3 regions of the Microbacterium imperiale genome follow, and region 3 is predicted to be linked to each of the others. Evidence: predicted binding sites of a transcription regulator. Region 3 holds the regulator's gene; each other region holds the start of a gene.

Region 1 (7,664 bases), 2.3 Mb from region 3:
GGGCCAGGAGCGGGTGAGCGCGGCGGTGTTCATCAGGCGACGGCGTGGCGACGGTTGTCGACGGCGCGGTCGGTGCCGAGGCCGACACCCAGCAGCACGAGGGCGCTGGCGAGGTGCAGGAAGTGGTCGGCGGTGTTCAGGGCCAGCACGTTGGCGGCGCTGTCCTGGATGAAGAAGCCGACGATGCCGAGCAGCAGGTAGGCGGCGCCGACCGTGATGTTGACGCTCTTCGCGGCGCGGACGCCCGACAGGCCGCCGATGAGCAGCGCGGCACCGATCAGGAGGTGCGCGATGTTGTGCAGCGGGTTGACCTCGAAGATGCCGAGCAGCAGGCCACCCTCGGTGGCGATGAACTCGACGCCGGCGGTCACGGTGAAGCCGAGGAGGCCGACGAGGATGTAGACGGCGCCGAAGATGATGGCGACGAGGCGGTTCGGTGATGTACGCATGAGGATTCCCTCCCATTGGGCGACGGGTGTCGCGGTGCTGCGGTTGTTCGGTGGAGATCGCAGATCGGTTTGCCCTGCGGCATCCGGTCTGAGGTGTTCGATTTCGGTCGCTCTCTCGGGAGGCTACGGTCAGCGAGTTCACGGCTCACAGGCGTTGTGCTGCGCATGCTGGGGTGGTATGGGAAGTCGCCCTGCTGTGCGGAGAGGGTGCCCCATAGGATTGAGGGGAGGTGAGGAGGGGCAGCGGTGGCCAGCCGTCAAGCGCGCATCAAGAGCTCGGAGATCGTCGCCGAAGGGCTCTACATCGCCTCCGCCGCGACGCGCCTCGCGTTGAAGAACGCGATCCTCGTGCACATCCTCGCCGAGGGGCAGGACTTCGACGCCGACCACTTCCTCGACGACGCCCGGCGTGCGCTCATCGCGCTCGCGGAAGAGGCTGAAGCCGACGCGGAACGCACGAATCGCGAGCGCAAGGCCGCGAGCGGACGCTACAGCGATTCGGGCGGCACGCACGACTACCGCAGCCGCGACGTGGCGAATCTGCGTCGCCGCCGCCGGCAGTCGCTGCGGATCGCGAAGGAGCTGCGCGAGCGCGCCGACGACGAGGGCGAACTCCGCAAGCTCATCGCCGACGCCCGCGAAGCGGCGTGGAGCGAGGTCGCCGGGAACATCGATCGCACCCTGCGCATCGAGGCGGCGCGCCCCGACCTCGAGCCGGACTACGAGCGCATGCGCACAGCGCGGATGCAGGCGCTGCGGATGGTCGATCTGCCGCGTCTGCGGTCGCAGCGGCGCGGGGCCCAGCGGCGCGTCCGCGCCGAAAGAGCATCCGAAACGGATGCCGTCGACGTGATCGATTGACCGGTTGAGGCCTCGATTCGCGCTTCCTGCGGGAGTGGGCTATTCTTGACGACGGCCCACGAGAGATCGCAGGCCCTGCGCCCGTAGCTCAATGGATAGAGCATCTGACTACGGATCAGAAGGTTAGGGGTTCGAGTCCCTTCGGGCGCACACTGTGTTGAGACAGTGAAAAGAAGCCTCCGCTCTGCGGGGGCTTCTTTGTTTCTCCGTCGTACTTGCATCGACTTTGTCGTGGAGGTGCGCTCGGCCGTCGCGTAGCGTGACGATGTGACCGAACGAACCTGGGCCGGAACGCACACCTTCGCCGCTGAAGCGGTGCTCGAGCCCTCAACCATCGTCGAGGCGCAGGAGCTCGTCGCGGGCCATCGCCGCATCCGCTCCTTGGGGACGCGGCACTCCTTCAACGATCTCGCCGACACCGACGGGGTGCTGCTCGCCCTCACCGCGATCGAGCCGGCGATCGAGATCGACGAGGCGGCGCGCACCGTCACCGTCGGTGCCGGCACCCGCTACGCCGTCGTGGCGCGTCACCTCGCCGACCGTGGTTGGGCACTGCACAACATGGGGTCGCTGCCGCACATCTCTGTCGGCGGAGCGACGGCCACGTCGACGCACGGCTCGGGTGACCGCAACGGCTCGCTCGCGACGGCCGTGCGCGCGCTCGAGTTCATCGCGCCGGACGGCTCGCTGCGGCGCGTCGCCGCGGGCGACCCGGACTTCGCGGGCAGCGTCGTGCACCTCGGGGCGCTCGGGCCGGTCACGCGCATCACGCTCGCGATCGAACCGACCTACCGTGTGCGCCAGGACACCTACGTCGGTCTGGCGTGGGACGACCTCTTCGAGCGGTTCGACGAGCTGACGGCATCCGGCTACAGCGTCAGCGTGTTCACGCGGTGGAACACGCCGGACGTCGGCGAGGTCTGGGTCAAGGAGCGCCTCGACGAGTCGTCAGCGCCCGAGATGGCGCCGACGGTGCTCGGCGCACGCCGGGTGTCGGAGAAGGCCGACTCGCCCGCGGCGGACGGGCTCGACAACACGACGGAGCAGGGCGGTGTGCCGGGGGAGTGGTGCGAGCGGCTGCCGCACTTCCGTATCGACGCCACGCCATCGAACGGCGACGAGATCCAGACCGAGTACTGGGTCGCGCGAGAGGTGGCGGTCGAGGCGATCGCGGCCGTGCGGGCGATCGCGGATCGGGTGGAGCCCGCGCTTCTCGTGAGCGAGCTGCGCACGGTGGCTGCCGACGAGCTCTGGCTGTCGCCGGGGTACGGCCGCGACAGCGTGTGCATCCACTTCACATGGAAGAACCGGCCGGATGCCGTCGCCACCGCGATCGGCCACGTCGAACGAGCCCTCGCGCCGTTCGATCCCCGCCCGCACTGGGGCAAGGTCTTCGCGATGCCGGTGGGCGAGTCGCTGCCGCGACTGCACGCCTTCCGCGATCTCGTCGCGCGCATGGACCCCGACCGGAAGTTCTGGGGCCCGTACCTCGGGCGCGTGCTGGGGATCTGAGCGCGGCTCAGGTGAAGGGGCGCGACGCCTCGATGATGCGCGCGACGTCCACGGCGGTGCGCGTCCACGGCGAGATGCGCCCGTCGTGGCGCGGCGGCACGCTCTCGACCACGCGCGCCAGGGCGCGTTCGGCTTCGTCGACCGCCGTCGCGGCGTCGGGGTCTCCGATGGGCCGTGCGACGGCACGGCCGGTCGCGCGCACCGCCTCGGCGAGCTGAGCGCGGCGCGGGGCGGCTTCGTCGCTGAGGGGCAGCGCCGCAACGCCACCGGCCAACTCGAGCGTCTGGCGCACGGTGTTCTCGAGGGCGCGCATCCGTCGGTCGTTCTCCTCTTCGACGCCCCGGCGGCGCCGAGCGAGGGGGTGCGCCTTGCGGCTGCGCGCGGCCTCCCGGACGTCCGCCGAGACCGCGTCGAGGATCTCGGTGAGATAGCGCTGACCCTCGGGGTCGGGCGCTGACCCGTCGGCGATGGCCGTCGCCAGCATGTCGAGCCGGTCGGCGACGGCATCCCGCAGCTGCGAGAGCCGCGTGGACGCTCGCCGCAGGTACAGCGGCGGGACGACCGCGAGGTTCACGGCGATCCCGACGACGACCCCGAACGCCATCGTGACGAGGTACGACACCGAGAACCCGCCGGCATCGTTGGCCCCGAGCAGCAGGACGAAGAGCGCTGCGATCGCGATCCAGTCACGACCGGTGCCGAGCGCGCGGATGCCGCCGATTGCGACGCCCACAGCGACGACGATCGCGACGCCGAGGATGCGCGGGCTCGGCCCGGTGACGATCCACAGGCCACCCAACCCGATCGCGATGCCGATCGCGAGTCCCGCGACGGCCTGTAGGCCGGCCTTCGCGGAGTCGGCGATCGTCGGGTACATGCTGACGAGAACGCCGAGCGGCGCGTAGTAGGAGTACTCGTCGTGGGCGAAGGGTACGAGCGGCGCGAGATACCAGGCGATGGCGGCGGCGAAGGCCGCCTTCGCCGCCAGCAGCAGCCGTGACACGGCGAATGCTTCGCCGCCCGCGGTGCGTGCCGCGATGGCCAGGGAGGCGACTCGAGGATGGGGCGCGTGATTCATCTCGGGCGACGATAGGCGTCGCGTCGGCGCAGGGCACTGCCCTTGACGTCCGCGCTCGGCGTGTTCCCGGGGCGAGACGTAGCCTGACAGGGTGAGCGCATACGTTTCGGCGTTCGAGCTGTTCTCCATCGGAGTAGGACCCTCGAGCTCCCATACCGTCGGACCGCTGCGTGCGGCCCGAGCCTTCGTCGAGCGCCTGAGCGCGTCCGGCCGTCTCGAGGACGTGGCGCGGGTGACGTGCGTGCTCTACGGCTCGCTCGGCGCGACCGGGATCGGGCACGGCACCCCCGACGCGATCGTGGCCGGGCTGCAGGGTCACGCGCCCGAGACCGTCGACCCGGATGCCGTCCGCGCGGCCTGGTCGGCGTGGGTCGATGGCGCGCCGCTGCTGCTGGGCGGACGGCACGCGGTGGCGTTCTCGCGCGCCGATGTCTCGTTCGAGCCCCGTACGCGGCTGCCCCAGCATCCGAACGCGATGACCCTCACCGCCTGGGACAGCATCGGGGCGCCGGTGGCCCGCGAGACGTACTTCTCGGTCGGCGGCGGGTTCATCCGTCGCGAGGGTGAGGTCGAGGGTGAGGGGCTTCGCGCGGCCGCCTGGCCGTTCGCGTTCGGTAGCGCGGCCGAGCTGCTCGAGCTGTGCGAGCGGGAGGAGCTGTCGATTGCGGGGCTCGCGCGGCGCAACGAAGAGGCGCTGCGTCCCGAAAGCGAGGTAGCGGCGGGGCTCGATGCCATCTGGGATGCGATGGCGGGATGCATCGACGCGGGGCTGCACGCCGACGGCACGCTGCCGGGCATGTTGCGCGTGCGGCGCCGAGCCGGCGCGATGCGCGAGCAGCTCGAGGCCGCCGAGTCCGCGGGAGGGCGGGAGCTGCCCGGCGAGTGGCTGGGCGCGTTCGCGCTCGCCGTCAACGAGGAGAACGCCGCGGGCGGGCGCGTCGTCACGGCTCCGACGAACGGGGCTGCCGGCATCCTTCCGGCCGTCGCGATGTACTGGTGGCGGTTCGCGGCGGAGTCGATGCTCGCGCCCGAGGATCTCGACCGTCGGCGCGGAATCCGCAGGTTCCTGCTCACGGCGACCGCGCTCGGCTCGCTGTTCAAGGCGAACGCGTCGATCTCGGGCGCCGAGGGCGGGTGCCAGGCCGAGGTGGGCTCGGCGTGCGCGATGGCGGCGGGGGGATTGACCGCTGTCATGGGCGGCGACAACGCGCAGATCGAGAACGCCGCCGAGATCGCGATGGAGCATCACCTCGGCCTCACGTGCGACCCCGTGGGCGGTCTCGTGCAGATCCCCTGCATCGAGCGGAACGCCATCGCGGCATCCACGGCGGTGACCGCGGCGCGGCTCGCTCTGCGGGGTGACGGACGCCATTACGTGTCGCTGGATGCCGTCGTCGAGACGATGCGGCAGACCGGGATCGACATGTCGCACAAGTACAAGGAGACGAGCGAAGGCGGGCTCGCGGTCAACGTCGTCGAGTGCTGAACGCCGGTGGTGGGTGGAGTGTTCGCCGTGCGAGAACCGTTGGCACTCTCAGGGGTCGAGTGCTAATCTGGATGCAGTTGAGCCGCTAAGGCTCAACTTTCGAGATCTCAACACAGACATTCAGAGAAGGGAAGAACCGATGGCTACGTACGACCCGTTCCGCGACCTCGACCGCATCGCCTCGAGCCTCTTCGACGCGCGCCGCGGTCCGCGCCGCATGCCGATGGACCTCTACCGTGATGGCGACCACTACGTCATGACGGCCGACCTGCCGGGCATCGACCCGGGTTCGGTCGACATCGACGTCGACGGCCAGCTGCTGACGATCCGCGCCGAGCGCACCCTGGCGAGCGGCGACGGGGTGAAGTGGATCACCCGTGAGCGTGAGGCGGCGAGCTTCCTGCGCCAGCTGAACCTCGGCCAGGGTGTCGACACCGAGGGCATCGCCGCGACCTACAACAACGGCGTGCTGACCGTGACGATCCCCGTCAGCGAGAAGGCCAAGCCGCGCAAGGTCGCGGTCACGACCGACTCCGCCGCGCCGGTGGTGCCGATCGAGAACTGAGCGCAGCGCCGACCGCAGCGCAGCCGGTGAACCTGGCGGCGTGACCGACCGGATCGACCGCGCACCGATGGCCGCAGCTCCTCCTCGGGGCTGCGGCCATCGTCGTTCGTGCGGGCTCTGATCCGGCGCGGTCACCGCAGGGTGGGGTATCGGGCCGCGGGGCCACGTCGGGCCGCGCTGACGCGTCGGGCCGCGCTGACGCGTCGGGCCGCCTGGCGCAGACCGATCAGAAGGGTGGCGGATCGTCGGGCGGCGAGCTCAGAAGGGTGGCGGCTCGTCGACGAGGTGGCCGGTTCGCGCGCCCGGTGGTGGGTCGGGTTCGGGTGTGAAGCAGACGGCAGGGATCGGCACGTCTTCGCGGTAGATCCGCCCGCCGGGGGAGGTCCATTCCAGGAGCCCGCCGCCGAGCTGTCTGACTTTCCAGTCGGTGAATTGCTTCATCGAGTGGTGTCTCTGGCAGAGGTGGGCGAGGTTGTAAATGTGGGTATGTCCGCCGAGGGCGTGGTCGATGGTGTGGTCGATCTCGCAGCGGATCGCAGCGCGACGGCATCCGGGGAACCGGCAGTGCTGGTCGCGCGCTTGCAGCAGGCGCCGCATCGAGGCGGTGGACCGATAGGTATCGATCTCGGCCGGGGTGCGGGTGACGGGGTCGATGAAGAGCCGATCCCAGGAGGCGGTCTGCCCGGCGAGTTCGCGGGCCGTGTCGGCGTCGACCAGCCCGGCCCCGACGGCTCCGGCGGGACCGTGGTCGGTTCCGGTGAGGGTGTCTGCGGTGACGACGACCTGCACGCGCGCCCGGATCGCGCCCAGTGGTCCCGGGCCGTCGGTGCCGTAGGTGGGATCGACCACCGGGGCGCCCCCGAGCACCAGATCAGCGAGAGCGTCGGCGCGGAGCTGATCCATGGTCCGCGCATCCGGCTCCTCAGGCTGCCCGGGCGCCGCTGCGTCGCCGAACGCGGCCCCCGCGGCATCCGTCCCGGCGGCTCGGGCGTCCTTCACGGACTGGCCCATCTGCGTGAGCCGGTCGAGCATCCCCGCGGCGATCACGGTCGGCAAGGTCGCGATGAGATCCGACATCCCGTCCGCCCCGGGGAGCACCCGCACGCACCGCCCGGCGGCGGCGTCCCGGTGTCGCTCGGTGAACTCCCGCGGATGCATCCGCTGCGCTAGAGCTCTCAGCGGCTCACGCACCCGCACCGCGATGTCACGCTCGCAGATCTCGATCGCAGCTTCCTCGAACGCCGGTCGAACCTCCGCCGGCACCACGCACCCCGCTTTGACGATCACCTCGACGTGATCCCGGGTGATCCGTCGGGTCTCCCACGCCGTGAACACGGCGGGGTAGTCGTCGACGATGGCCATTGCATGGTCGATGTCGTGCTGCAATCGCCGGTCCGACCGCCCCGCCAGCCCGGCCGCTTCCGCAGCGACCGAGCGCAACTCCATGTCCGAGGCCATGCCCCGCACACCGTCGACGTGCGCAACCCGCAACGCCGACCGGCCGACCTCAGCCAAGGCTCGCACCAGTGCGACATCCCCGGCGTGAGCAGCATCCAACGCCTCAGCGAACGCCCCGAGCGCACCGGCATGAGGACTCAGCCCCACACCGTCACTGCCACCCATCGTTGCCATATGTCGATGATCCCATCGGCCACCGACATCCGAACCGCGATCGAGCGCGTTCGTGCACAACTCGGCACGGCCCGCTGATGG
Region 2 (7,664 bases), 1.0 Mb from region 3:
CGCGTGGGCCTGGCTTGGCAGGTCGCGCCGCCTTCCTGCGAGGGAAGGGGCAGCAGCTGCCAGATGGAGGCGGACCGGCGAGCGCCGCGCCTCCTCCCCCGCGAGCGAACCGCGGGTGTTACGCACACCTGGCGTCTCTACCCGAATGTCGCGCGGAGCCGACTGCGACGATCGAAGGATGCCGCGACCTCCCCAGCCTCTGCCTCCCGCCCTGGGCGACGCGTTCTCGTGCTCGGCGGCATCCGCTCTGGGGGTCTCGGCTAAGCGGATGCGTGCGTCCGACCTCGAGACCCCGTTCCGCGGCGTCCGCCGCCGACGCACCGAGGATGTCGCCGACAGCGGGCCGCTCGCGGAGGACCGGGCTGTCCGGCGCCGCGTGCTCGCCGATGCGGCCTCGTACGTGCAGGTCATGTCGGACGACGCGTTCTTCTGCGGTCGCACGGCAGCGATCCTGTGGGGCGCGGGGATCGCACCTCGCACCGAGCTCGATGTCGGGGTCATCGCGCCCCGGCGCGCGCCCCGCCGCCGCGGCATCCGCGGGCATCAGTTCGCTCCGACGCACGTCGTACTCACCTCGCTCGAGGGCCTCCGGGTGTCGGACCCCGCGTCGACGTGGGCCATGCTCGGACGGGATGCCGATGTGCGCGAGCTCGTCCGAGCGGGAGACGCCCTCGTCCGGGTGCCGCGTGGCGCGGGCGGCGTCCGCCGCCCCGATCAGCGACGGACCACGCCCGAGTCGCTCGCGGCTGCCGCAACCGCTGGCCGCCGGGTCGGCGCGGCGAAGCTCGCGGAGGCACTGTCGCTGATCCGTGTGGGGTCGATGTCGCCGCTGGAGACCGACTGCCGCCTCGAGCTGACCGCCGCCGGGCTGCCCGAGCCGGTGCTGGACCTCGAGATTCGAGATCGCACCGGCCGCCTGGTCGGAATCGCGGATGCCGTGTGGCCCCGCTATCGCGTGATCGCGGAGGTCGAGGGGGATCACCATCGCACCTCGACCGAGCAGTGGGCGCGGGATATCGAGAAGCACACCGGCTATGCGGCACTCGGGTTCGAGGTCATCCGGCTGGCCGCGTCGCACATCCGGCATCCGCGTCCCGCCGCGCCGCGCATCGTCGGCGATGCGCTGCGCCGCCGCGAGTGGTCGCCGACGAGCTGACGCCGCATCCCCGCCTCGCGCAGCTCGGACTCACCTGACACCTCACGCCCCCTCAGAGCGCAGCAGTGGGCACCACCTGCCAGGCGAACCGACACCTCACCCCTCACCTGGCACCTCACGCCGCTTCCCACCCCGCGAAGGGGCACCACCTGCCAACTCAACCTCGCGCCGCCCCACCCCGACGCAGACCCAACCCCACGCAGCCCCACCTCGCGCAGCCCCGCCTCGCGCAGCTCGGACTCACCTGACAACCCACGCCCCCGCACGGCGCAGCAGCGGGCACCACCTGCCAAGCGAACCGACCCCTCCCCGCTCACCTGACACCTCACGCCCCCTCCCACCCCGCGAACGGGCACCACCTGCCAACTCAACCTCGCGCCGCCCCACCCCGACGCAGACCCAACCCCACGCAGCCCCACCTCGCGCAGCCCCGCCTCGCGCAGCTCGGACTCACCTGACAACTCACGCCCCCGCACAGCGCGGCAGCGGGCACCACCTGCCAAGCGAACCGACACCTCCCCGCTCACCTGACACCTCACGCCCCCTCCCACCCCGCGAACGGGCACCACCTGCCAACTCAACCTCGCGCCGCCCCACCCTGACGCAGCCCCCCACCCTGACGCAGCCCCGCCCCACGCAGCCCCACCTCGCGCCGCTCGGACTCACCTGACACCTCACGCCCCCGCACGGCGCAGCAGCGGGCACCACCTGCCAAGCGAACCGACCCCTCCCCGCTCACCTGACACCTCACGCCCCCTCCCACCCCGCGAACGGGCACCACCCGCCAACTGAAGCCACCCCACCCCGAGCACGCGAAAAGACCCCGGTCGCATGACCGGGGCCTTTCGCTGCGTCAGGGATCAGCCGACGCGGACGAACTCGTAGTTGTTGTCGTCGCCGTACTCGAAGACACCGATGGATGCCTCCGTGGGGTCGCCTACCTCGTTGAAGGTGATCGGTCCCGAGACGCCGTCGTAGTCGGCGGCCTCACCGGCGATGATCAGGTCGGCGCACTCGGCGAAGGTGGTGCACTTCGTGCCCTCGCCCGCACCGCCCGAGACCGCCTGCAGGTTCGCTGCGACATCGGGGCCCGCCGTCGAGCCGGCCTGCAGCGCCGCGAGGGCGAGCAGGACGACCGCGTCGTAGGACTCCGGCGCGTAGGTGAAGTCCTGCAGCTCGGCGTTGCCGGCCCCGGTCCAGAACGTCTGCAGCTCGTCGCGGAACGACGAGATGGTCGCGGGGTCGACCGCCGGGTAGGTGCCCTTCGCGCCGGCGAGGGTGCCGGGCTCGAAGTCGTCGGTGAAGTTCGCGAGGTTTCCGTCGACGAAGTAGAGCTTCTCGGGAGCCACGTCGGCACCGATGAGCTCGGGGATGATCGTCTTGACCTCTTCGAACGTGATCAGCGCGATCGCGTCGGGGCCGGCGGCCAGCACGTCCTCGACCTGAGCCGAGAAGTTGGTGTCACCGGTGTTGTACAGCGAGGTCGCGACGACCTCGCCACCCGCTGCCTCGAACGCGGCCTTCGTGAAGCAGGCCAGACCGGTGCCGTACGAGTCGTTCAGCACGATCATGCCGAGCGTCTCGTTGCCGTCGGCGCCGATCAGGTTGCCGAGCACCTCGCCCTGCAGGACGTCGGAGGGGGCGGTGCGCCAGTACAGACCCTTGTCCTCGTAGCCGGTGAAGGCAGCCGAGGTGTTGGCGGGCGAGAACTGGATCGCGTTGGCCGCGATGACCTGGTCGATGAACTGCAGCGACGTGCCCGAGGATGCCGCACCGACGATCGCCGTGGCACCTTCGCCCAGCAGTCGAGGGATCTCGGTCTCGTAGGCCTTGTTGTCGGTGTCGCCCGAGTCGCCCTGCTTGAGGTCGATCGTGATGCCCTTGCCGGCGGCGTTGATCTGCGACGCGGCGAACTCGGTGGCCGAGATCTCGGGCGGGCCGAGGAAGGCGAGGTTGCCGGTCTGGGGCAGCGCGGTGCCGATGGTGTAGGTGAGGTCGGTGCCGGGACCTGTCGACGTCGAGGTGTACTCGGGCGTGTAGGACGCGGGTTCGGCCTCGGCGCAGTCGATCGGGAAGTCGGCCGCGTCGCCGCCGGCGTCGCCCGAGGCAGCCGGGTCGCTGCCGCCGGCGCATCCGGCCAGGACGAGTGCACTCGCGCCGATCACGGCGATGCCGCCGATGACCTTCGCGGTGCGGGAACGGGTGAGAACGCCCATTGTGCTCCTTGATGAGTGGGACCGCGGGACCGAAGCTCCGCGAGGTTGGGTCAAACCTAGTGGCGCCGCTGCATCGGGGATGTTGCGATGTGTTAACGGTCTGTTACGCGACCGAATCGTTACTTCCGGCCCGCCCGCCTCCGCGCGATTCCGCGGATGGTACCGGTGCCACGCGAAACCCGATCGTGTGTCCGCGGCCTCGGGCGCCGGACGGGTCAGACGACGGGAGCGACGTCGTCGGCGTCGGTCGCGCGGCGAGGTCGACGCGCGGCACGCAGCGAGTCGACGCTCAGCACGACGAGCGCGAGCCAGACGAGACTGAACCCGATCCAGCGCTCCAGCGGCATCGGCTCGCCGAGGATCCAGGCGCCGGTGATGAACTGCAGGATCGGCGCGACGAACTGCAGCAGTCCGATCACCGTCAGGCTGCTGCGGCGGGCTCCGGCGGCGAAGAACAGCAGCGGCACGGCGGTCACGACGCCGGCGAGGGTCACGAGGGCGGTGTGCCCCGGGCTCACGGTGCCGAGCACGAGTCCACCGGTGACGGCGACGACGATCGCCTGCACGATCGCGATGGGGGCGAGCCAGAGCGACTCGAGCGTGAGGCCGCTGACCGCGTCGACCGACGGGCCGATCTGCTTCTTCACGAGACCGTACGTGCCGAAGCTCGCGGCGAGCATCAGCGCGATCCAGGGGAACGCCCCGTAGCCGACGACGATGACGCCCACGGCGACGACGGCGATGCCGATCGCGACCCACTGCGCCACGCGCAGCCGTTCCTTCAGCACGAGCACGCCCAGCAGCACGGTGACGATCGGGTTGATGAAGTACCCGAGGCTGCCCTCGATCACGTGACCGGTCAGGGTGCTGATCAGGAACACCTGCCAGTTGATGTAGATCAGGATGCCGGCGACGATCGTCCACAGCACGAGTCGCGGCGTGCGCAGGATGGCGATCAGCTTGCGCCAGGTGCGCAGCACGGTGAGCAGCACGGCGCAGAACACGAGCGAGAACAGGATGCGCCACGACACCACCTCGAAGGGGCCCATCGGCGCCAGCAGCAGGAAGTACAGGGGCATGAAGCCCCAGAGGACGTACGCGGCGAAAGCGTAGACCCCGCCGAGCGTGCGTTCGCGGGCGGGGTCGAGGGGTGTCACGAGCCAACTCTAGTTCGGTCATGACACGCGCGTCGCGCGCGCGGCTGCCATCGAGCGTCGCCCGCCCGCCACGACGAAGGCCCGGGTGCGATGTGCACCCGGGCCTTCGGAGAAGAGCTATGCGTCAGCGGACGACGACGGCGAGGACGTCGCGCGCCGACAGGACGAGGAACTCGTCGGCGCCGAACTTGACCTCGGTCCCGCCGTACTTGCTGTAGATCACCCGGTCGCCGACGGCGACGTCGAGCGGAACGCGGTTGCCGTTGTCATCGATGCGGCCGGGGCCCACGGCCACGACCTCGCCCTCCTGGGGCTTCTCCTTGGCGGTGTCGGGGATGACCAGACCACTCGCGGTGGTCTGCTCGGCCTCGACCTGCTTGATGACGATGCGGTCCTCGAGCGGCTTGATGGAAACCGACACGGTCTACCTCTTTCTTCGACAAGACTCGTTGGCAATCTCACCCTGAGAGTGCCAACTCCGAGTCTAGGGGGACGTTGGCACTCACGCAACGCGAGTGCCAACCGCACGCGGACGCGGGGCGTAGGCTGACCGAGTGGATCACGCCGAGCTTTCCGCCCTGCTGACCCCCGAGGGGCTGCGGCTCGTCGACTCGCTGCACATCTCGTCGACGGCGGATGCCGCGGCCGCGGTGTCGCGACTGCGGCGCGAGGGACTCTCGCCCGACCTGGTGTCGGCGGCGGTCGGTCAAGCACGTCTGCGGGAGCGGGCCCGCGCCAAGTTCGGGCCGTTCGCGGACCGCATGCTGTTCACGCGTGCGGGCCTCGAGCAGGCGACGCGTCTGGCCGTCGCCGCGCGCCACGCGGGTCGGTTCCGCGACGCGGGCATGCACCGCGTCGCCGACCTCGGCTGCGGCATCGGCGGCGACGCGCTCGGTCTCGCCGGCATCGGCCTCGACGTCCTCGCGGTCGACGCGGACGAGATCACCGCCGCCATCGCCGCGTACAACCTGGCTCCGTTCGGCGACACCGCGCGCGTGCGCCACGGCCGCGCCGAGGACACGCCGCTCGACGGCATCGACGGCGTCTGGCTCGATCCCGCGCGGCGCACCGCCGGCACGGCGAGACGCGGCGGCTGACGGCATCCGACTACACCCCGGCGCTGCCCTGGGCCTTCGACCTGGCGCGGCAGCTGCCCACCGGCATCAAGCTCGGCCCCGCGTACGACCGCGACGACCTCCCCGACGACGTCGAGGCGCAGTGGATCAGCGCCGACGGCTCGACCATCGAGCTCGTGCTGTGGTCGGGGGCTCTGGCCCGGCCCGGCATCCGTCGCGCCGCCCTCGTGCTGCGCGGTGACACGGCCGCCGAGCTGACCGCCGCCGCCGACGCTTCGGACGCGGCGGAGCGGCCGCTCGGCGCCTACCTGCACGAGCCCGACGGTGCCGTCATCCGCGCGCGCCTGATCGGCGAGGTCGCCCGATCGCTGGATGCCGGCATGCTCGCCGGCGGCACGGCCTACATGACCTCGGACGACGCGAAGACCACGCCGTTCGCCGCCACGTTCCGCGTGCGCGAAGTGCTGCCGCTGAGAACCCGTGACATCGACGCGGTGCTGCGACGCGAGGCCATCGGCACGCTCGAGATCAAGAAGCGGGGCGTGGATGTCGACCCCGCGCAGTTCCGCAAGAAGCTCGCGCTCTCGGGCCCGAACTCGGCGACGCTCTTCCTCACGCGCATCGGCGACCGACGAGCCGCGGTCCTCGCGGACCGGGTGTGATCGCAGCGCGTCAGCCGATCATGCCGGCCTGCATCGCGCCCCACACGAGCCAGCCCGCGCTGTAGACCAGCGACAGCGACCCCAGCACGAGCGCCCAGACGCCGACGGCACGGCTCTCCCAGGGGCGGCGCAGCGCGAGGATCGCCAGGACGACCGCCGCGATGCCCAGGGGGAAGGCCCAGCCGACGAGAAGCGAGAGCAGGAGCCCGACGATCGCGAGGGTGAGCGCCCAACCGCCGGACCGCGGCAGCACCTCCGGCTCGGGCGCCCACTCGACACGGGGCGGGACCGGCTCGGTCATCCCCGGACCTGGATCTCGGTGACCGGAAGTGTGGAGTCGGCGCCGAACGCGAGGGTCGACGGCGCGGCGCCCCCGGCGATCAGTTCGGCAGCGAGGGCGGCGATCATGGCGCCGTTGTCGGTGCACAGACTCAGCGGCGGAATGCGCACCGCGACGCCCGCCGCGGCGGCGCGCTCGAGCGCGACCTCGCGCAGGCGCCGGTTGGCGATGACGCCGCCGCCGAGCAGCAGGCGCGGCACCCCGTGCTGCGCGCAGGCGTCGAGCGCCTTGGTCACCAGCACGTCGACGACCGCTTCGCGGAACGACGCGGCCACGTCGGCGACCGGGACGGGTTCGCCCGCCGCCTCGCGCTGCTCGATCCAGCGGGCGACGGCGGTCTTCAGGCCCGAGAACGAGAAGTCGTAGCGGTGCGCCGCCATGTCGGAGGCTCGCGAGAGCCCGCGCGGAAAGCGGATCGCGTTTGGGTCGCCCGTCGCGGCGGCGCGGTCGATCTCGGGCCCGCCGGGATAGGGCAGGCCGAGGATGCGGGCGATCTTGTCGAAGGCCTCGCCCGCGGCGTCATCCATCGTCTCGCCGAGCATCTCGACGTCCGACACGAGATCGCGCACGAGCAGCAGCGACGTGTGCCCGCCGCTGACCAGCAGCGCGACAGTCGGGTACTCGACGTCGTCACCCGTGAGGATGTCGGCGGCGATGTGGCCCACGAGGTGGTTGACGGCGTAGAGCGGCTTGTCGAGCGCGACGGCGAGCGACTTCGCGGCGCCCACGCCGACCATCAGCGCGCCGGCGAGCCCGGGACCACTCGTGACGGCCACCGCGTCGAGATCGCTCAGCTCGACGCCGGCCTCGGCCACCGCCGCTTCGATCGCGGGTTGCAGAGCCTCGAGGTGAGCTCGCGCCGCGACCTCGGGCACGACGCCGCCGTACCGCGCGTGCTCGGCCATCGAGCTCGCGATGGTGTTCGACAGCAGCGTGCGGCCGCGGACGATGCCGATCCCGGTCTCGTCGCAGCTCGTCTCGATGCCGAGCACGAGGGGCTCGTCACGGCGGATGGCGGGGCTCATCGGTCGGCCTTCCCGGCTGTTCCCGGCTGCGG
Region 3 (7,664 bases):
GTAGATCTCGTCGATCACGACTGCGGCGTCCGGCGACACGGCTGCCGATGCCGGCAGTGCGCCGAGGCTCACACCTCCCATCGCCATCGCGAGGGCGGCGCTCGACGCCACCCAGGTTCGCCAGGGTCGTCGCGCGGGCGCGACGGGGTCTGCTGTGATCACGGTGCTCTCCGGGGGGAAGCGGACCGGGCGCGGTGAGTTCGCGCAACCGCCGGCCGCCGCACTGAGCATTCGACGCGATCGACCTGTTCGGCAAGTAGCGAGATGGTTAATTGTTTTTCACTCGACGGATTGCTGGCGTGTCCGGCATCCGGCGTCGTATTGTGCCGCGCGCGGGATCGTCGAGGCCGTCGGGCGGCGAGCCCCCGGGTAGACTTCCCGGGACATGTCTCCGCGCGCCCTTCAGCCGCTCGCGCCCGCCGCCACGCCGCCCGAGCTCATCCGCAACTTCTGCATCATCGCCCACATCGACCATGGCAAGTCGACGCTCGCCGACCGGATGCTGCAGATCACCGGCGTCGTCGCCGACCGTGACATGCGCGCCCAGTACCTCGATCGGATGGACATCGAGCGCGAGCGCGGCATCACGATCAAGAGCCAGGCCGTCCGGATGCCGTGGTCGAAGGACTCCGGCACGTTCGCGCTCAACATGATCGACACGCCGGGTCACGTCGACTTCACGTACGAGGTCAGCCGCTCGCTCGCCGCGTGCGAGGGAGCGATCCTCCTCGTGGACGCCGCGCAGGGGATCGAGGCGCAGACCCTCGCGAACCTGTACCTCGCGCTCGAGAACGACCTGCAGATCATCCCGGTCCTGAACAAGATCGATCTGCCGGCGGCCGATCCCGAGAAGTACGCGGCCGAGCTGGCCAACCTCATCGGCGGCGACCCGGAAGACGTGCTGCGCGTGAGCGGCAAGACCGGCATGGGCGTCGAAGACCTGCTCGACCGCATCGTCGATCGCATCCCGGCCCCCGTGGGCGACCCCGAGGCTCCGGCGCGCGCGATGATCTTCGACTCGGTCTACGACGCCTATCGCGGCGTCGTCACCTACGTGCGCATGGTCGACGGCAAGCTCGAGCCGCGCGAGCGCATCCAGATGATGTCGACGCGTGCGACGCACGAGCTGCTCGAGATCGGTGTGTCGAGCCCCGAGCCGATCCCGACCAAGGGGCTGGGCGTCGGCGAGGTGGGCTACCTCATCACCGGTGTGAAGGACGTGCGTCAGTCGAAGGTCGGTGACACCATCACCAACCACCGCAAGCCCGCGACCGAGGCCCTGCCCGGTTACACCGACCCCAAGCCCATGGTCTTCTCGGGGATCTACCCGATCGACGGCAGCGACTACGGCGACCTGCGCGAAGCGCTCGACAAGCTCAAGCTCTCGGACGCCTCGCTGCAGTACGAGCCCGAGACGTCGGTGGCGCTCGGCTTCGGGTTCCGCTGCGGCTTCCTCGGCCTGCTGCACCTCGAGATCATCACCGAGCGCCTCTCGCGCGAGTTCGGTCTCGACCTCATCACGACCGCGCCGTCGGTGACGTACGAGGTCGCGACCGACACGGGCGAGACGGTCGTCGTGACGAACCCGAGCGAATACCCCGACGGGCGGGTGGCCGAGGTCTCGGAGCCGGTCGTCAAGGTCGGCATCCTCGCCCCGAAGGACTACGTCGGCACCGTCATGGAACTGTGTCAGTCGCGTCGCGGCACGCTGCTCGGCATGGACTACCTCAGCGAGGACCGCGTCGAGCTGCGGTACAACATGCCGCTCGGCGAGATCGTCTTCGACTTCTTCGACCACCTCAAGTCGCGCACGCAGGGCTACGCGAGCCTCGACTACGAGCCCGCCGGGTCGCAGACCGCCGACCTGGTGAAGGTCGACATCCTGCTGCAGGGCGAGAAGGTGGATGCCTTCAGCTCGATCGTCCACCGCGAGAAGGCGTACGCCTACGGCACGATGATGACCGAGCGCCTGCGCAAGCTCATCCCGCGTCAGCAGTTCGAGGTGCCCATTCAGGCCGCCATCGGGGCGCGCATCATCGCCCGCGAGAACATCCGCGCCATCCGCAAGGACGTGCTCGCCAAGTGCTATGGCGGTGACATCACCCGCAAGCGCAAGCTCCTCGAGAAGCAGAAGGAGGGCAAGAAGCGCATGAAGATGGTCGGCCGGGTCGAGGTGCCCCAGGAAGCCTTCATCGCGGCGCTCTCGGGCGACGTCGAGGGCAAGGACAAGAAGTAGTCACCACCGGATCCACGAGGAGAGCGATGCATCACCGACGCGGAACCTTCCGTGATGAGACCGTCGACTACGCGGCGGTGGGGGCGACCCGGGCCCACGACCTGATGGCCTACCCGCCCGAGCGCAGCATCCCCGCTGAGGACGCTTGGCGCATCGGCAGCGGCGAAGCGCGGTTCGACACGGCCGCCGACCTGCTCATGTCGTGGAGCGCGCTGCGCGGAGCGGGCCTGCGCGTCACCGACGTGCGCCCCGCCTCGGGCCCGATGTACACCGGCGTCGCTTTCGACGACGAAGGAAACGCGGTGGCACCGAGCAGCCTCGAGCACGAGCAGCGCTTCGACGCCGACGGCACCCCCTACGTCGGGGCCGGCACGACGCTGCGCGTCCACGGACGGGTCGCCGGTCACAGTGCCGACGGTGAGCTGCGCGTCATCTTCGTGGACGAGGAGCCGCGCCGCGTGGCGTTCGCGCTCGGCACGGTCGACGGCTCGGTCGTCAGCGGTGAGGAGTCGTTCCTGCTCGAGTGGCGCGACAATGACGAGGTCTGGTTCGTCGTGCGCGCCTTCGACCGTCCGACGGCGATGCTGTACCGGATGCTGCCCGCCCTCGTTCGGCGGCGTCGCCGCCTGCTGTTCCAGGGATACCTCCGCGCGATCTCGCCGTTGTACGCCACCCCCGGGTCCTGATGGGGGCAGCGCTGCCCCTGGGCGATCCCGTTCCCGCTGACGGAGCCCTGCCCGACGACCTTCTCGTCTCGCCCGATGCGGACTTCGGCGTGTACCTGCACGTGCCGTTCTGCCGCGTGCGCTGCGGATACTGCGACTTCAACACGTACACCGCCACCGAGCTGCGAGGCGCGCGTCAGGACGCCTACGCCGACGAGGTGCTGCGCGAGGTCGCGCTCTCGGCTCGGGTGCTCGACGCGCGCGGTCCCCGTCGCCCCGCCGCGACCGTCTTCTTCGGCGGTGGCACTCCGACCCTGCTGCCGCCGGGGGATCTCGCGCGGATGCTGGGCGGCGTCCGTGACACGTTCGGCATCGCGCCCGGCGCGGAGGTGACGGTCGAGGCCAATCCCGACACGATGACGCCCGCGGTCGCCGACGAGCTGGCTGCGGCCGGGGTGACGCGTCTCTCTATCGGGATGCAGTCGGCGGTGCCGCACGTGCTGGCGGCGCTGGATCGCACCCATGACCCCGCGAACGTGGCGACGGCGGTCTCCGCAGCGCGCTCGGCGGGTCTCGATGTGTCCCTCGACCTGATCTACGGCGCGCCGGGCGAGAGCCTGGCCGACTGGCGTGCCTCCGTAGAGACGGCCATCGCTCTGGCGCCCGACCACGTGTCGGCGTACGCCCTGATCATCGAAGACGGGACGAAGCTCGAACGTCAGATCCGGCGCGGCGAGGTGCCTGCCCCCGACGACGATCTGCAGGCCGACATGTACGAGACGGCCGACACGCTGCTCGCAGCCGCGGGCTACTCCTGGTACGAGGTGTCGAACTGGGCCACGTCGCCGGAGCAGAGGTCGCGCCACAACCTCGCGTACTGGCGCGGCACCGACTGGTGGGGCTACGGGCCCGGCGCGCACAGCCACGTGGGCGGGCTGCGCTGGTGGAACGTGAAGCACCCGGCCGCGTACGCACAGCGTCTCGCGATGGACGCCTCACCGGCGGCGGGCCGGGAACGACCGGATGCCGCGGCTCGACGCCTCGAATCCGTGCTGCTGCGCACGCGCATCGCGGAAGGGCTGCCCGTGGCCGAACTGGATGAGGACGGCCGCCGGGGCGTCGCCGCCCTCATCGCGGACGGGCTCATCGAAGGGGCGGACGCGGTGCGCGGACGTATCGTCCTGACGCGGCGGGGGCGCCTGATGGCCGACGCCGTGGTGCGTGCTCTCACGGAGTGAGTCCCGGCGGCTATCCCGTGTCGGTTCGCGATAGAATTGGCACTCAGGTATAGCGAGTGCCAGCGAGGAGGTGACATGGTCTCGGAACGCGGACTGCAGGTGCTGCGAGCGATCGTGCAGGACTATGTCGACACCCGCGAGCCGGTCGGCAGCAAGTCGATCGTCGAGCGGCATGCGTTCGGCGTGTCGGCGGCGACGATCCGCAACGACATGGCCCTGCTCGAGGACGAGGAGCTGATCGCGGCGCCCCACACGTCGTCGGGCCGCGTGCCCACCGACAAGGGCTACCGCGTCTTCGTCGACCATCTCGCCGGACTCCGCCCGCTCAGCCCCGCGCAGCGCTCGGCGATCGCGACCTTCCTCGACGGGCCGTCCGACCTCGACGACCTCCTCGTCCGAACCGTGCGCGCGCTGACGCAGCTGACCGGTCAAGTCGCGATGGTGCAGTACCCCTCGTTCGCGCGGGCTCAGGTCTCGCACCTCGAGCTGGTCGACCTCGGCGGCGGGCGACTCGTCGTGATCGTGGTCACCGACACCGGGCGGGTCTCGCAGCGCGTCGGCGTCGTGCGCACGCTCCTCGACGAAGCGCAGTTCGCCGTCGCGAAGGCGACGCTGCGCGCCGCCATCACGGGCAGCTCCATCCGCGATGCGTCGCAGGCGGTGTCGGCTCTGGCCGAAGGGCAGTCCGCCGGGGATCCCATCGGCGACGCCGTCCGGGAGATCGCCCGGATTCTCGTGGAGGAGCTCGAGACGTTCCGACAGGACCGGCTCGTCATGGCCGGCACGGCCACCCTGGCCCGTCGCGAAGCGGATTTCCGCGGCAGTATCTACCCGCTGCTCGAGGCGATTGAGGAGCAGGTGACCCTTCTGCGGCTGATGGGCGAGATGGTCGCCGACGAGCGCGGCGTCGCCACCCGTATCGGCCGCGAGAACGAGGCGTTCGGGCTCTCGGAGGCCTCTGTCGTGACGAGCGACTACGACGTGCCGGGTTCGCACGCGCGTGTCGGCCTCATGGGTCCGACCCGCATGGACTACCCGACCAACCTCGCGACGGTGCGTGCCGTCGCCCACTATCTCAGCCGGCTGCTTGAGGACGACGAGAGCGCCCGCTGACCGTATCCACCCACGCCCGCAGGGGCGGAAAGGCGATCCGTGGCTGACCACTACGAGGTCCTGGGCGTCGCGCGCGACGCGTCGCCCGACGAGATCAAGAAGGCATACCGACGCCTCGCGCGCGAACTGCACCCCGACGTCAACCCGGGCGAGGACGCGTCCGAGCGCTTCAAGCTGGTGACGCACGCCTACGACGTGCTCAGCGATCCCGAGCAGCGCCAGCGCTACGACATGGGCGGCGACGCCGCGGGCGGCTTCGGCGGCGCCGGCGGCTTCGGTGGCTTCAGCGACATCTTCGAGACGTTCTTCGGCGGGGGAGCAGGGGGCGGTGCTCGCGCCGGCCGCCCGCGCTCCCGCCGCGAGCGCGGGCAGGACGCGCTGGTGCGCGTGACCCTCGAGCTGGACGACGTCGTGTTCGGCGTCCACCGCGACATCGAGGTCGACACGGCCGTTCTGTGCGACACATGCCAGGGCTCGTGCTGCCAGCCGGGAACGCAGCCGGTGACGTGCGACGTCTGCCACGGAGCGGGCAACGTCCAGCGCACAGTGCGCAGCCTGCTCGGCAACGTCGTCACCTCCCAGCCGTGCAACGTGTGCCAGGGCTATGGGACGACGATTCCCTACCCGTGCACGACCTGTCAGGGTCAGGGGCGCGTTCGCGCCCGCCGGACCGTCTCGCTCGACATCCCGGCGGGTGTCGAGACCGGGCTGCGGCTGCAGCTCCCGGGCTCCGGCGAGGTCGGGCCCGCGGGCGGTCCCAACGGCGACCTCTACCTCGAGGTCACGGTCGAGGCGCACGACGTGTTCAGTCGCGAAGGCGACGACCTGCTCGCGACCCTCGAGGTGTCGATGCCCGATGCCGTGCTCGGCGCCACCACGACGATCGAGTCCCTCGACGGAACCGTCGAGCTCGAGCTGCGCCCGGGCGTGCAGTCCGGCGACGTCCTGACGGTCAAGGGCCGCGGCATCACGCCCCTGCGGGGCTCCACGCGCGGCGATCTGCGCGTCGGGGTGCACGTCGTGACGCCGACTCGCCTCGACGCCAAGGAGCGCGCCCTGATCGAGGAGCTGAAGCGCCGCACGAAGGCGCCGGCGCCGCGTCTGGCGGAGTTCCACCAGGGCATGTTCGCGAAGCTGCGCGACCGCTTCCGGAACAGCTGAGCGGTGGCACTGCACTTCGTCGTCGACGCGCCGCTCGATGCGCGCGCGGGGGACACCGTCGATCTGACGGGGCCGGAGGCCCACCATGCAGCGGGTGTGCGTCGGGTCCGCGCCGGCGAGGCCGTCACGGTGGGCGACGGGTCCGGGGTCTGGCTCACCGGGGTCGTGGTGTCCGCCGACCCCAGGCGTGTGTGCATCGAGGTCGGCTCGCGCGCCGAACATCCGGCGCCGACGCGGCGCGTGACCCTGGTCCAGGCGCTCGCGAAGGGTGATCGCGACGAGCTCGCGGTACAGGCGAGCACGGAGCTGGGCGTCGACGAGATCGTGCCGTGGCAGGCCGCGCGCAGCGTGTCTCGATGGGCGGGCCCGAAGCTCGAACGGGGGGTGCAGCGCTGGACGACCATCGCGCGCGAGGCCGCGAAGCAGGCGCACCGGCCGTGGCTGCCCCTCGTGGGCGCGCCGGCGACGACGCGAGACCTCGTGGCCCGAGCCGGGCGCACCCGCATGCTCGTGCTCGAGCCGTCCGCCACCGAGCGTCTCAGCGAGGTCGATCTCGGTGAGGGCGACGTCGACCTCGTCGTCGGGCCCGAGGGCGGCATCGCCCCCGATGAGCTCGACGAGCTCCGCGACGCGGGGGCGACCCTCGTCCGCCTCGGCGACACGGTACTGCGCACCTCGACAGCAGGCCCCGCGGCGCTCGGCGTCGTCAACGTCGCGTTGGGGAGATGGTGACGGCTTCCGCCGACCCGCTCGGCCTGCCCGTCGATAGACTGGGCGAATGAGCGAACCCTCCGTCTTCACGCGCATCCTCCGCGGTGAGATCCCGTCCGAGATCATCGCCGAGACCGAGAACGTGTTCGCCATCCGCGACATCGCGCCGCAGGCTCCGGTCCACCTTCTCGTCATCCCCAAGACCGAGGAGTACCGCAATGTCGTCGAGCTCGCCGCGGCCGATCCCGCTCTGCTGAGCGAGCTCATCGGCCTGGCCAACTCCATCGCCGCCGAGCATGCCGACGGCGACTTCCGCCTCATCTTCAACACCGGCGCCGGGGCCGGGCAGACGGTCTTCCACGTCCATGCCCACGTCCTCGCCGGTGGCCTCTCCGAAGGGAGCCTCGGTGGCTGACGCTTCCGAACCCGCCGTCGCGACGATCTTCGCCGACGGCGTGGCCATGGTCCAGTTGCTCGGGCCGCAGGACCGACTGCTGCGCGTCGTCGAACGGGAGCACCCCGATGTCGACGTCCTCGTGC

The links. Region 3 encodes HrcA, which represses chaperone genes, less so after heat shock. Its sites were predicted from a motif close to TTNGCACTCGNNNNNNNCGAGTGCNAA; they were not measured.
Region 1: JOF37_RS12440 (Hsp20/alpha crystallin family protein) is a predicted target of HrcA. The motif match lies at 5,426-5,452, and genes of this name have one in related genera.
Region 2: groES (co-chaperone GroES) is a predicted target of HrcA. The motif match lies at 5,025-5,051, and genes of this name have one in related genera.

What each region holds. Positions count from the first base shown of each region.
Region 1 is NZ_JAGIOK010000001.1:2,566,093-2,573,756, forward strand. Features, by position in the region: gene JOF37_RS12405 (hypothetical protein) at 1-33, opposite strand, end outside; gene JOF37_RS12410 (DUF4383 domain-containing protein) at 33-449, opposite strand; gene JOF37_RS12415 (asparagine synthase) at 696-1,310, shown strand; tRNA gene JOF37_RS12420 (tRNA-Arg) at 1,388-1,460, shown strand; gene JOF37_RS15805 (FAD-binding protein) at 1,578-2,822, shown strand; gene JOF37_RS12430 (FUSC family protein) at 2,830-3,900, opposite strand; gene JOF37_RS12435 (L-serine ammonia-lyase) at 3,992-5,386, shown strand; gene JOF37_RS12440 (Hsp20/alpha crystallin family protein) at 5,526-5,951, shown strand; gene JOF37_RS12445 (HNH endonuclease signature motif containing protein) at 6,210-7,583, opposite strand.
Region 2 is NZ_JAGIOK010000001.1:1,327,703-1,335,366, forward strand. Features, by position in the region: gene JOF37_RS06505 (putative endonuclease domain-containing protein) at 179-1,156, shown strand; gene JOF37_RS06510 (ABC transporter substrate-binding protein) at 2,017-3,372, opposite strand; gene rarD (EamA family transporter RarD) at 3,588-4,529, opposite strand; gene groES (co-chaperone GroES) at 4,654-4,950, opposite strand; partial or broken gene JOF37_RS06525 (THUMP-like domain-containing protein) at 5,084-6,267, shown strand; gene JOF37_RS06530 (hypothetical protein) at 6,278-6,568, opposite strand; gene tsaD (tRNA (adenosine(37)-N6)-threonylcarbamoyltransferase complex transferase subunit TsaD) at 6,565-7,632, opposite strand; gene rimI (ribosomal protein S18-alanine N-acetyltransferase) at 7,629-7,664, opposite strand, start outside.
Region 3 is NZ_JAGIOK010000001.1:312,241-319,904, reverse strand. Features, by position in the region: gene JOF37_RS01430 (ExeM/NucH family extracellular endonuclease) at 1-162, opposite strand, end outside; gene lepA (translation elongation factor 4) at 386-2,236, shown strand; gene JOF37_RS01420 (DUF1990 domain-containing protein) at 2,263-2,922, shown strand; gene hemW (radical SAM family heme chaperone HemW) at 2,922-4,139, shown strand; gene hrcA (heat-inducible transcriptional repressor HrcA) at 4,215-5,252, shown strand; gene dnaJ (molecular chaperone DnaJ) at 5,292-6,413, shown strand; gene JOF37_RS01400 (16S rRNA (uracil(1498)-N(3))-methyltransferase) at 6,417-7,145, shown strand; gene JOF37_RS01395 (HIT domain-containing protein) at 7,192-7,539, shown strand; gene JOF37_RS01390 (PhoH family protein) at 7,490-7,664, shown strand, end outside.